Regions from separate parts of the Paenibacillus sp. URB8-2 genome, predicted to be linked through region 3. Evidence: riboswitches for the same ligand, from Rfam matches in the RefSeq annotation. Region 3 holds a riboswitch; each other region holds the start of a gene.
The links. Region 3 has a riboswitch for cyclic di-AMP ahead of PUR_RS00140 (resuscitation-promoting factor). Riboswitches for the same ligand answer to the same signal wherever they lie in the genome.

Region 1 (4,278 bases), 1.4 Mb from region 3:
CAGCCACTATCCAATGAAGACCAAACCTTTTGGCTAATTTTTAACGGTGAAATTTATAATTATCAGTCCTTAAGAATAGAATTGGAGGGATTGGGACACCGATTCCAAACGAATACTGATTCTGAAGTTATTGTCCATCTATATGAAGAATATCAGGAGCGCTGTGTAGATAAGTTACGTGGAATGTTTGCTTTTGCTATCTGGGATCGGAAAAACAAACAAATGTTTGCTGCCCGGGATCACTTTGGCATTAAGCCATTTTATTATTACTTGGATCATAAGAAGTTTGTATTTGCATCGGAAATTAAAAGTATTATAGCGGTGGAAGATATTAATCCGGCAGTCGATCCTAAAAGTTTACTGCATTATCTCACACTTCAATACGTTCCGCAGCCAGCTACAATGTTTCGTGGAGTCAGTAAACTCGAGCCAGGTCATTTTTTGAAAATAGATTCCAGGGGAAGAATCACAAAACAGAGATATTGGGAGCCAAGCTTTGAAGCAGAGGATCGTCCGCTTGAGACCTTTATCGAAGAAATTAGATACAGTCTTAGGAATTCGGTTAAACTGCACACGCAGAGTGATGTCCCCCTAGGAAGCTTTTTATCTGGTGGTATTGATTCTACAGCGATAGCAAGTTTCTTAGCGAGTCAACGTTCGGTTAAAACCTTTTCAGTCGGTTTTGAAGGAGAACAAAATGAAAATGTGGTTGCTAGACAAATCGCCGAAGCGCTGGGAACAAATCATTTCGAGGAACTGATTTCGGCTCAACATTTTTTTGAAGATACCATGAAAGCTGTATGGCACATGGACGAGCCCATTGCAGATCCATCGGCCATTGCCGTTTACCGGTTAGCACAATTAGCAGGGGAACAGGTTACTGTGGCACTGTCCGGTGAAGGAGCCGATGAATTGTTTGGTGGATATCGCATTTATAGGGAGCCTCACTCGCTAAAACCATTATCGTGGATGCCTGCAGGAGTAAAAAAACGATTAAAACAATATGTAGGTGAAATCCCTTTCTCATTTTATGGAAAGAATTATATCCGAAGAGCACTGACCCCTTTGCAAGAGCGCTTTTTCGGAAATGCCAACATTTTTTCGGAAGATGAAAAAAGGATGGTCCTAAATTTTCATCCTGACCTATATAAAAACTGGGAACCTACGACGGAAATCACGAGAGCCATTTATGAGGAACATAAGAATCTGGATGACATAACCCGCATGCAGTTAATAGATCTCCAACTTTGGTTGCCCGGTGATATATTAATGAAAGCGGATAAGATGAGTATGGCTCACTCTTTAGAAGTCCGCGTTCCTTTTCTTGATAAAGAGGTTTTTGAAATTGCTCGAAAAATTCCTGCCTCTCTACTGGTGGCAAAAGGAACTACTAAATATGTGCTGCGCAAAGCCTTAGAAGGTATAGTTCCCTTTCCTGTGTTAGACCGTCCTAAGCTGGGCTTTCCTGTACCCTTAAGAAAGTGGTTACAAACTTCCATTGGTGACATCATGATCGAGCAAATCGAGAACAGTGGAATTGATCAGTGGATTCAAATAATCTATGTTAAAGAGATGCTGAAACAACATCGAAGGGGAAAAGTGGATTACTCCCGCAAGATTTGGACAATTTATATTTTTTCGTTGTGGCATTCTTTGTATATCCAGCAGTCTTCTATAAAGCGTGCTTTGGTAAATTAAGATAGTAAGGCAGGATATGGGTCTTTGGACTAATTATCAGATTTCTCATATCATTGACTAGTAGGGTCGTAAACGAAAAAAGTGAATAGTCATTACAATTTTGTTGCTTTTAGTTTTAGATATCTTTATTTGTATTTGATAGAAATGTAGTAGAAAGGATTTTTACTCGTAAGTAGCTGATATTCCCCATTGCCTTATCTTTCCTTGTTATATTAAGATTTTAGAGCAAATTGTACTACAAAAATATGTAGGAACTATGTGGATCGAAAATAAAACAAACGAGTAAGAGAAAGTATTGACAGGCGTCTTCTAAATATTATAAAGTAGAAATAGTTACAAAATATTAACTTGCTGCCGAATTTCGTTTTGAAAACGGGGGAACCATTCCGGGTGAATTATTCTTGTAATCAAGAGAGTATAGGGAACCTTTAACCGAACCCTCAGCTAACTCCGTAGGCATTGAAGGGAGAATAAGGTTCTGAAGAAAGTCATCATTTCTCTAATAGGAGCTGCAGTTTTATTTACTTCAACAGCACCCACAATCTTTGCAAGTGAAATCAAGCTTCAAAGCACAGTGAAACAAGTAATTGGAACCCCATATTTATGGGGAGGAACTACTGTTTCAGGGTTCGATTGTACAGGGTTTATCTTATATGTAATGAAAAAGTTTAATGTAAATAGTCTTCCGCGTACATCCCAGTCCCAGGCCAAGGAAGGAACTCCGGTAGCTAAAGAAAATTTGCGATCAGGTGATTTGGTGTTTTTTAATACCTTCGGTAAGGGAGTATCTCATGCAGGAATTTATATCGGTAATAATCAGTTTGCACACGCCTCCAGCAGCAAAGGAGTAAGAATAAGTAAGTTATCGGAATCATACTACCAAAATCGTTACGTTACCGCTCGGCGAGTGGTGAATGATAAGAGTTTCCGAACAATGATAAGTGACTAACCAATAGGACAATAAGGGCAAGTTCGTGTTTATTCACACGGGCTTGTCTTTTTTCATTTGAAGGCCCTAAGAGAGTGGTGGAGAGTTGTTGGGGACAGATAGAATGCAGTAATACTCATTTCAAAAATAAAAATAAATAGGGGCTTTACGAATGAATAGCTTCTAAGGCTCGTTTCGCATTTAAGGAGTTTGGAACTAAGGGAATAATTGGTTTGCGAAATGAAAATGCTAGTGATGGGAGGAATGTGCAATGATGTATGGTTCCAAGATGACCATGATGTGCTTCATCATGGTGATTGGTTTACTTCTTCTGATCATTGCTATTGGCATAACAATTTATGTAGTTATCCGATTGCTAATGAGGAAATACAGAGTGGATGATGGACCCCTCATGATATTAAAAGAACGTTATGCCAATGGTGAACTCAGTGATGAAGAGTTTAATCATAGACGAAAATTATTGGACAATAAAAGTCAGACTTGAATTAAACAGGGGCCTGCTACGTAGAAGGCTCCTGTTTAATTCATGTCGCTTATCAGGCTCGATTACGATAGTAGACGTCTGCTCCACTAAAGCTTCCACATTTCCTACCCTAGTTATATCAAGCAGCACCATCCGCTTCGTTCTTAATGGATAGTCAACCCTAAACTGAACAATAATTATGAGGGCGCTTTTCTGGCTTGTACAGGAGTAAGATACCTCAATGTACCGTGGATTCGGTGATAATTAAACCAATGAACATAGTCCTGAAGTTCGACAGATGAATGGAAATATGAGGAACTTAATCCGGATTTTTTAATGAAGGAAAGGATCCCAGGTTGAAGAGGCTGGTAAAGGACAAGAAATATGATCTATTATCAAGAAGAATTCCGTTGATATTATTTAACTCGATGTTATGATGCTTGATATGGATGGCTTGCTTTATTTGGTTATATAGTTTCCTTATTCTATGTCTGAATATTTTGCATCCGAGTATTTATCCTCGACTAGAATCCTGTCTACATGATTTCCACATAATTTTAAAGTAAAGTAGTATTAATTCTAACGCTTAACAAAAATAGATGGGCGAGTCCATCTATTGGTAAATGGAGGTATAATGATTGAGCGAAATACTTACTTTTCTGATTTTGGCTGCTACAACTGCCGCCATGAGCGTTAACTCCAGTAAGCCACATGTCATTTCTGAAACCATTGAAGACTTGCAGTTTTTGTCACAATTGGCTGATGAGCTATTGTCGGATCAAGAGCGAACGATCGTTACAAGTGTTAGTTTTGAAGGTGATAAAGCGGAATTAGAGTCTTTAGCCGCAAAGTTATATGCAGATAAGCATGTACAGAGTCCAATAGATGATAACAATGGAAAAAAGTGCTCCTTAGTGCTTCAAAATCGCGTCAGCGGACTAAAGGCACTACCTGCAGCTGAATCATGGATGAAAGATACAGTTGCAAATCTGGAGAAATTAGGGATTGTTGGTTTTTGGAATATCAGCATTGAGGGATGGATGATTGAGGGAAGAGAAATGAGTGCTTTGTTGGATCCTGTTTTGCTGTACATCTCTGCTTACGAAGTAGAATCTGATCAAAACGGCCAACAATTGTATACCAGTTATTACTCTGGGCTTTTTCATAA
Region 2 (4,278 bases), 2.5 Mb from region 3:
CATGCCATTACTCCGGTCCGACAGGACAGAAAGGAATTATAACATTGAGCAAACCGAAAAAAAGCAGAACAGTCTCCCCAGCCCTGGCCCAAGAAAAGCTGCGGGCCGAACAGGAACGGCAGAAGAAGAAAACACATATCCTTTTACTAGGAGCGATCCTGCTCGTGGTCGTTCTTTTTGCTGCGATGTTTGTATTGGCTTCCAAAAATACGGGCAGCCCGGGAAGTTCCGCGAGTCCGGTGTCTTTTAAGTATGATGAGCTTCCAAGACTTGGAGCGGCGGATGCGCCCGTTAAGCTGGTTGAGTTCGGAGATTATAAATGCCCGGCCTGCGCCCAATTCTCCGGCGTTGTCAAGCCGCAGCTTGTGAAGGATTACATCGAAAAAGGCAAGGCTGCCCTGTATTTCGTCAATATGTCCTTCATCGGTCCCGATTCCGAGACCGCTTCCTTAGCGGCGTTGTCGGTTTACCATCAGAATAGCGAAGCGTTCTGGAAATATTACGATGCGTTGTATGCCAATCAGGGGGACGAGAAGACCGAGTGGGCGACCGAGGATTTCCTGGTTGAGCTTGCGCAAAAAGAACAGCTTGATGTCGATTACGATCTGCTGCGCAAGGACATTCAAGAGCGTACTTATGAGGATGAACTGGCAAGAGATAACGCGACAGCAAAGGACAGCCGTGTTACAAGTACACCGTCGCTGTTTATAAATGGTATAAAGGCCAATGAGCCTTTCAATCTCGAAGCGATCGCCAAGGAGATTGAGACGGCGGCAAAGGCGGTTGAGACGGAATGAAATCATTCTCCGGCTTCCTGAGTCGGTATGGTCTCTACCTGGCCTGGTTTGTATCCTTGGTTGCCACAGCCGGCAGCCTCTACCTAAGTGAGGTGTTGAAATACGAACCCTGCAAGCTCTGCTGGTTCCAGCGGATTTTCATGTACCCGCAGGTGCTTCTTCTTGGTATAGCGACCTATCGGAATGATAAGCGTATTGTTCCTTACGTGCTTCCGCTTAGCGTTATAGGGGGCAGCATATCGCTGTATCATTACGCGGAGCAGAAAATACCGGCTCTCGGCAAAGTACTTCCTTGCACCATCGGTGTGCCATGCACGAAAGATTATCTGAATTTTTTCGGTTTCATTACGATCCCGCTGCTGGCGCTGACGGCTTTTATCCTTATAGCCCTGATGCTGTGGAACGCCAGAGCGCGCGAGGAGGAGGAAACGGAAGAGGCGGAGGACGGAATCAACTCTTAACGGGGAAGTTTTCTTCCGTAATGGACATAAAAACCCGTGCTGCAGGGATAATACAAGATAATGAACGACATGATTATCTCTTGATGGGAATTTGCGTGAATTAGTCCGTTTTTCATTTCTTTTTCATCATTTTCACTGTTTACGGCTATGGCAATATAGACTAATATTAGACCTTGTGAGAAGTTGAATATGCGCTGAATTTTCCAAATGGAAAAACGGGGGAACCAACTTGACCGCCCAGCGGTCAACGGGGTGAATCGGTGCCGGGATGTTATCCGGTCCGTAGGGCTTCCACAGTCCGAATCCGCCAGCTAACCTCGTAAGCTACAGTGGGATATGATCATGCATAAGCATGCGGTCATTTCCGTATGCTTATTTTTGTGCCCTTATTTATGAAAATCCACCACTGAAAACGGCGCGCGGTATTACCGTTTCAACTCAACAAAGAGAGGAACTGTATCCAAATGGTAAGCAGAGTAAAACGACTATTGATCGGTCGTCCCAGAAAATCAACCGAACTCGACCAGGAAAAGTTAACCAAAGTGAAGGCACTTGCCGTTCTGTCATCGGACGCACTTTCGTCCGTCGCATACGGAACGGAACAGATTTTGATCGTGCTGATAGCAGCAGGTTTTACGGCTATCTGGTATTCTTTGCCGATTGCCCTCGCGGTACTGGGATTACTGGCAATTCTGATTTTATCCTACCGGCAGACGATTTTCTCTTATCCTCAAGGCGGGGGAGCCTATATCGTAGCCAAGGATAATCTCGGGGTTTCCACGGGACTGCTCGCAGGCGGTTCCCTGCTTGTGGATTACATCCTGACGGTTGCAGTTAGCGCCTCGGCTGGTACGGATGCGATCACTTCGGCGTTTCCGAATTTGCACGACCATACTGTGGCGATTGCGGTCACGGTAATCATCATTTTGACTATTATCAATCTTCGCGGCGTGACCGAGTCGGCTTCTTTCATTGCCGTCCCGGTATACTTGTTCGTCTTGTCTATCGTGGTTCTGATCGTCTCCGGTTTGGTCAAATATGCGGCTGGCGGCGGTCATGCCGCTGTTCCCGAAATCGGCAGTGCGGTATCCAATGTCAGTCTGTTCCTGCTGCTTAAGGCCTTCAGCTCCGGCTGTTCGGCGCTGACCGGTGTCGAAGCGGTATCGAATGCCATTCCGAACTTTAAGGCCCCAGCGGAAAAAAATGCCGCCAAAACCCTCATGATGATGGGTTTGATTCTGGGATTCATGTTTACCGGTATAACACTGCTGGCTTACTGGTACGGCATTACCCCGAACGCCAATGAAACGGTGGTTTCGCAAATTGCCGAATCGACCTTCGGACGGGGCGTCCTGTACTACTGCATTCAGGCGATAACGGCGGTCATCTTGTTCCTGGCGGCCAATACGGCCTACTCGGCCTTTCCGCTGCTGTCGTTCATGCTGGCTAAAGACAAGTATATGCCGCATGCTTTTATGGTCCGTGGCGACCGTCTCGGCTTCTCCAACGGCATTATTTTCCTGGGAGTGGCTTCTTGTCTGCTCGTTGCTGCATTTCACGGCGAAACCGGAAATCTGATTCCGCTCTATGCCGTCGGCGTATTTATTCCGTTCACTCTTTCCCAGCTTGGCATGATGATTCGCTGGTATAAGCTGAAGCCGGCTGGCTGGCGGACCAAATTTGCCGTGAATACGGTCGGAATGCTGACAACCCTTACCATTACGCTTATCTTCATTATTACCAAATTCTCGAACGTATGGGTGGCTTTCATCTTCCTGCCGATTGTTATGCTTATTTTCTTCCGCATTCATCGTCACTATATGAATACGGCAGACCAGCTCCGGATTCAGTTGGATAAAGATAAGCCATGTATTAAAGGAAGCACGATTGTTATCCCGGTATCCGCCGTAACGCGTGCGGTGCTTCATTCGATCAGCTATGCCAAATCGTTAACTGATAATGTGGTTGCCGTCTATGTCGGCTTCGACGAAGAAGAAATCCGCAAAATGGAGCTGAAGTGGGAGGAATGGAATCCCGGAGTGCGCTTGATCGTCCTTCGTTCCCGGTACCGCAGCATCATGCGTCCGCTGGTTAAATTTATCGATACGGTGGAGTGGAAGAATGCTTCGACGGATCATATTACGATTCTGATTCCGCAGTTTATTACCAAGCATTGGTGGCAGGCCGTCCTGCATAATCAGACGAGCGTATTTATCCGGACTTATCTCATGAATCACAAGGATATCGTCGTTGCGACGGTTCCGTATCATTTGAATAAATAATCGGGCAGACAGCCCGTTGGCAGAAAGCTGTTGCTGGAGAATGTCTCCGGCGGCAGCTTTTTTGGCAATATCAGAAAGTATAAGCTTCGCGCTTATCCTTAACCTGATATTATTACGAGAAACGGATGCCTTCCTCTTCCAGAGGACGGCGAAGCCGTTTCTTCTTACATGACTAAGCAGAAGCGGGGAAGTTATGATCTTTTATGTTGACACGGATAATGATAATCAATATCATTTGAGAAGACAAGGCTAAAAATAATATCCGTGGTGATATGGAGATAACAGGAAAGAAGTGAACTGTTTATGATGGAACGTTTGAATGTGAATCAATTAAGTATCGGCTATGCGGAGTCGATTATTGTAAAGGATCTAAACTTGTCGATTCCGACCGGGAAGATTACGGCTCTCGTGGGAGCCAACGGTTCGGGGAAATCGACGATCCTCAAAACGATGGCCCGGCTGATGAAGCCGGCCAGCGGCAGTGTGCTGCTCGACGGCAAGTCGATTCATACCCAATCGACGAAGGAAGTTGCGCGCCAGCTCGCGATTCTGCCGCAAAATCCGACCGCTCCGGACGGATTGACCGTTTCCGAACTGGTGAGCTACGGGCGTTATCCCCATCAGAAGGGCTTCGGCTCTCTCACTGTGGAAGACCGGAAGATCATTTCCTCGGCTATTGAAGTTACCGGGATGGGCGATTTCAGCGACCGGCCGATCGAACGCCTGTCCGGAGGACAG
Region 3 (4,278 bases):
CACCGGCGCTCCCTCGAAGGAGGTATGCACATGCTCCAGCGCATGGCGAATCGCCTCGGGCGATGCGTTCTCGACGCCGATATCGCCTTTCAAGGTCGCATCCTGCTCCGGAATAAAAGCATGCTTGCAGCCAGGCACCTTCGACGAAACAATCTTGCGTATCCGTTCTCCCGCATGATCCGGGTCGGTCAAAATAATAACGCCGCGGCGCTCCATCGCAAGCTTGATCTTGGCGATTACCCGGCTGTCCACCGCCGAACCGCCCGTTTCGATCGTGTCGGCATCGACCGCTCTTTTGACGGCGACGGTATCGCTTTTGCCTTCGACGACAATTAATTCTTTAATCATTGTTTATCTTTTCCTCCCGCAGCGGCCCTATCCCCCGCCTTTACCACAAAAAATAAAAGCAAAAAGAAGAGGATTCGCTCCTCTTCTTTTTGACTAAGAATTATATAAGTGACGAGCTTACATCACTATAGCGTATTGCTGCTAAATTTGCAAAATCATTAATCCAGCTCCGGTTTAACCGGACCGATCACGTAAACGGCACGCGATTTGCGGCCGAAACTGCGGGCATGGCTCAGCGAATCGTAATAAACGTCGATTTTATTGCCTTTAATGGCTCCGCCGGTATCCTCAGCGCGTCGGAATCCGAGTCCCTCGACATACACCCACCAGCCGATCGGAATCACATTAGGATCCACTGCAATGGTCCGCCCTTCCGTTACGCGCGTTCCGGAAGCGGTACGTGTGCCGATTCCCGGTTCTTCCGAAGAATATGCCGTCATCGAAACATTCTTAATCAATCTTTTGTACTCGAAGTCCACGCCGGCTTTGCTGGCGACATTGCTGCTTCTGACGTTGGTCTTTTTGGAAGTGGTGCTGCTAACGGAAGAAACTTTCACGACTGCGGCTTTAGGCAAGGCTTTCGTACCAATGGCGATCACTTTATCCTTGGTCACCTTCTGCACTTCTTTACCAACCATGCGCATCGAGACAAGCTTTCCGTCCTGATAAGTCTTCTCGATATGCTGGATAATGGCGCCGGGCTTGCCGGCCTGTGCTACTCGTACTGTCCCTACGGTTAGGGAGGGGTCCGCCGTCTTGATAACCCGGAAAGGCAAGCTTTGGGTCCGCTGTACAACCTGCTTGTTGATGCGGATGACCTTGACTTCCGTTTTGGCGGAGATTGCGGTGTCTAGCGAAGGAAAAACCTTGTCGTGGGCATTCAGCGTAATGCCCAGACTGTTCATGGCCCGACCGATCGTATCCTCAGTCGTATAGAACGTTTTTGTCTGTCCATTTTCAGTCAGAGTGATCTCCTGCGCCCGGTCAATGACGATCCGGTCGCCGTCTTCGATCTCGTCGCCAAGACCCGCAGATAATTTGTCGTACGGTTTCAACGAGATTGTTTCTTTGGCCAGAGCCTCGCCCAGAAGCGCTTCGCGCGTTTCCAGAGCACGAACCTGCCCGTCTATCACTAAAACAATTTGTTTGCTGCTTTGAGAGTGTACGTACAGCAGAATAAGCAGCGCGATAGCTACCCCGATTACGCCCGCAAGTGCCCAGGTGCGTAAATTCACCTGCTCAAGACGTAACCGTAATGCATAAGACCTGCTGGATGATTGCGAATCATGGGATACTTCGGGTTGGAATACGCCCATCTTCTACATCCTCCTTACATAGCCCGCCCGAACCGTAAACCGTACTGCTGGTTCCAGCGAAACTACAAGAGATTGTCACAGGACACGATACTATTCGCGGCTTCTCGCATCCTGCTCATAAATCGCCTGCCCGGCATGGCATCTTCCGCCTGTTATATAACAGTTCACAGGCGAATACGTTTAATTCAAACAAAAAGAAGCCTAAATAAAGAGTCTTGATTAGAGGACTCTTTCGTGGCTTCTTGGGATGTCCGAATAAACGGCCAAACGCACGAGGTTTCCTCTCTTACTTGCGCTTACGGGGTTAGCTGTCGGGTTCGGACGAAAGAGAGACGCCCTATCTCAGGTCAACCGCTCATGGCGATTGCCTTTAAATTCACCCCAAAGACCACGTGAAGAAATCAAATACAGCCTGCAACGCCAACCTGATGACTCTTATGTAAGGCTTTAGGCATACGGCAAAGCGATATTGGTTCCCCCGTTCTCCATATGGAGACTCAGCGAGACGATTTATGAATCAGCAGCTGTCTCAGTAACAACAGCTCACTGCACTGACAAGATAATATCCTGTTTCGATGCATGTTGTAAAGCACACTTCAACCAGATAAGCTCAAGAAAATGGTTAAATTAATGTAATAAACACCCGTTTTTTTGTTAAAAATCTTTAATCTTTCGTTCATTCTCATTTTTTTAGCCGGTTTTCTCCCGTTTTCACTAAATACCAAATAATCCCAGTGCATTTTTGTACGTAATTTCAGCCATTTTATTCAATTCAATTCCTTTTATTTCCGCTGCCGCCTCTGCTACCAATTTAACATGAGCGCTCTCGTTACGCTTGCCCCGGTAGGGGTGGGGCGTCAGATACGGGGAGTCCGTTTCGATCAGCAGACGGTCCAGCGGAACCTGCGCCAGCACCTCCTTGGGCACCCGGGCGTTCTTGAACGTAATCGGTCCTCCGAAGGAGAGGTAAAAGCCGAGATCGAGGCACATTTTGGCTGTCTCCCAACTACCCGAGAAGGAATGCATGATCCCCCCGATTTCCGAAGCCTTCTCTTCGCGGAGAATACGGACCACATCTTCGTGGGCATCCCGGTTATGAATGACGATCGGCATATTCAGCTCCCGTGCCAGCCCGATCTGCCGCCGGAATACGGTATGCTGAACTTCTTTTGGTGAAGTATCCCAGTAGTAATCGAGCCCAATTTCCCCAATAGCCACGACTTTTTCATGACTGCACAGCGAGGCGATCCAATCAAGGTCCCCGTCCTTCATATCAATGGCATCCTGCGGGTGCCAACCCACTGCCGCATAAATAAACTCGTACGATTCGGCCAGCTTCATCGTGGTTGGAATCGTTTCCCGGTTGAAGCCGACATTGATCATTTTGCTTACTCCCGCCTCTACCGCCCGTGCAATCGTTTCCTCGCGGTCGCCGTCGAATTGCGGAGCATCCAGATGGGTGTGGGTGTCGAAAAGCTGCATAACCACTTCCCCTTTCTTTGCTATTTTTCACCGTATATCAAACAAATCCTTAATCGAATTCGGCAGCATCGGAAGCGCTTTTTCGAGCTTGTCCTGCGGATAATATAAATGATATCGCCCCCGGTGAATCCCGCTGATAGAGCGGACGATATCCGACACCTCGGAGATTTCGCGAAGCCGTTCCTGACGATCCAGCAGAAGAATCTGCTTACCGTGAAAGCCCTCTCCCGGACGGAATACATCATAGGGTAAATCTGTCGGAAAATCAATTTCCAAGTCGTATTCCGGGTGCAATCCGGCCGAGGCAAAGCTGCGGCGAATTTCGTCAATTGTTTCCATGTCCAGGCTTTCCATCTCTACATATTTATACAGTTTACGATGAATAAAGCGGCTGCACAAGTCGCTCAGCAGTTCGTCCTGTTCCGTGGTCCACTGCATAAATGTCGCCTGCACAAGCGCCTCATCCAGCTGCAAATACTGCTGCACATTTACCTTACCGCGAAATAAATCGGTCAGCGGCTCCACCATAAAACGGAAGGAATAGCCTTCTTGAAACAACTGCTTGGCCCGGCGGAATACCTGGCGCAAAATAATTTCCGAGCTGCGCGTAACCGGATGAAAATAGACCTGCCAATACATTTGGTAACGGGACATTAAATAGTCCTCAATTGCATGCATCCCCGATTCCTTGACCACTACCCGCCCGTGATATGGACGAAGCACCCGCAAAATACGATCGATATCGATCGTGCCGTAGTTAACCCCGGTGTAATATGCGTCGCGCAGCAGATAATCCATCCGGTCGGCATCCAGCGGACTCGACACCAAATTGACCACAATGTCATGCTCATATTTTTTACAGATAACCGAAGCTACCTTCTGCGGAAAATCTTCCTCCACTTCCTGCAAAATTTCAGTAATACCAGTGTTCTCCAATATGATCCGGCATGTCCAGTCTTCATGATTCATTTGAAAAGCTTCTTCTATAGAATGGGAGAACGGTCCGTGACCCAAATCATGCAAAAGCGCCGCGCACAGCGTAAGCAGCCTTTCCTCGGGAATCCAGTCTTTATAACCGCTGCGCTCAAATTGGGAAATAATGCGCCGCGTAATTTCATATACCCCAAGCGAA

Region 1: it holds a riboswitch for cyclic di-AMP, as region 3 does, so the genes downstream of both, PUR_RS19365 (C40 family peptidase) here and PUR_RS00140 (resuscitation-promoting factor) in region 3, are expected to answer to the same signal.
Region 2: it holds a riboswitch for cyclic di-AMP, as region 3 does, so the genes downstream of both, PUR_RS14370 (APC family permease) here and PUR_RS00140 (resuscitation-promoting factor) in region 3, are expected to answer to the same signal.

The regions. Positions count from the first base shown of each region.
Region 1 covers NZ_AP023239.1:4,191,921-4,196,198, reverse strand. Annotated here, with positions in the region: gene asnB (asparagine synthase (glutamine-hydrolyzing)) at 1-1,698, shown strand, start outside; cyclic di-AMP (ydaO/yuaA leader) riboswitch at 2,041-2,172, shown strand; gene PUR_RS19365 (C40 family peptidase) at 2,177-2,647, shown strand; gene PUR_RS19360 (SHOCT domain-containing protein) at 2,898-3,131, shown strand; gene PUR_RS26625 (IS3 family transposase) at 3,308-3,448, opposite strand; gene PUR_RS19350 (hypothetical protein) at 3,749-4,278, shown strand, end outside.
Region 2 covers NZ_AP023239.1:3,138,264-3,142,541, reverse strand. Annotated here, with positions in the region: gene PUR_RS14380 (DsbA family protein) at 45-797, shown strand; gene PUR_RS14375 (disulfide oxidoreductase) at 794-1,258, shown strand; cyclic di-AMP (ydaO/yuaA leader) riboswitch at 1,441-1,599, shown strand; gene PUR_RS14370 (APC family permease) at 1,723-3,540, shown strand; gene PUR_RS14365 (ABC transporter ATP-binding protein) at 3,847-4,278, shown strand, end outside.
Region 3 covers NZ_AP023239.1:28,165-32,442, reverse strand. Annotated here, with positions in the region: gene rnmV (ribonuclease M5) at 1-348, opposite strand, end outside; gene PUR_RS00140 (resuscitation-promoting factor) at 507-1,664, opposite strand; cyclic di-AMP (ydaO/yuaA leader) riboswitch at 1,943-2,177, opposite strand; gene PUR_RS00135 (TatD family hydrolase) at 2,379-3,146, opposite strand; gene PUR_RS00130 (HD domain-containing protein) at 3,174-4,278, opposite strand, start outside.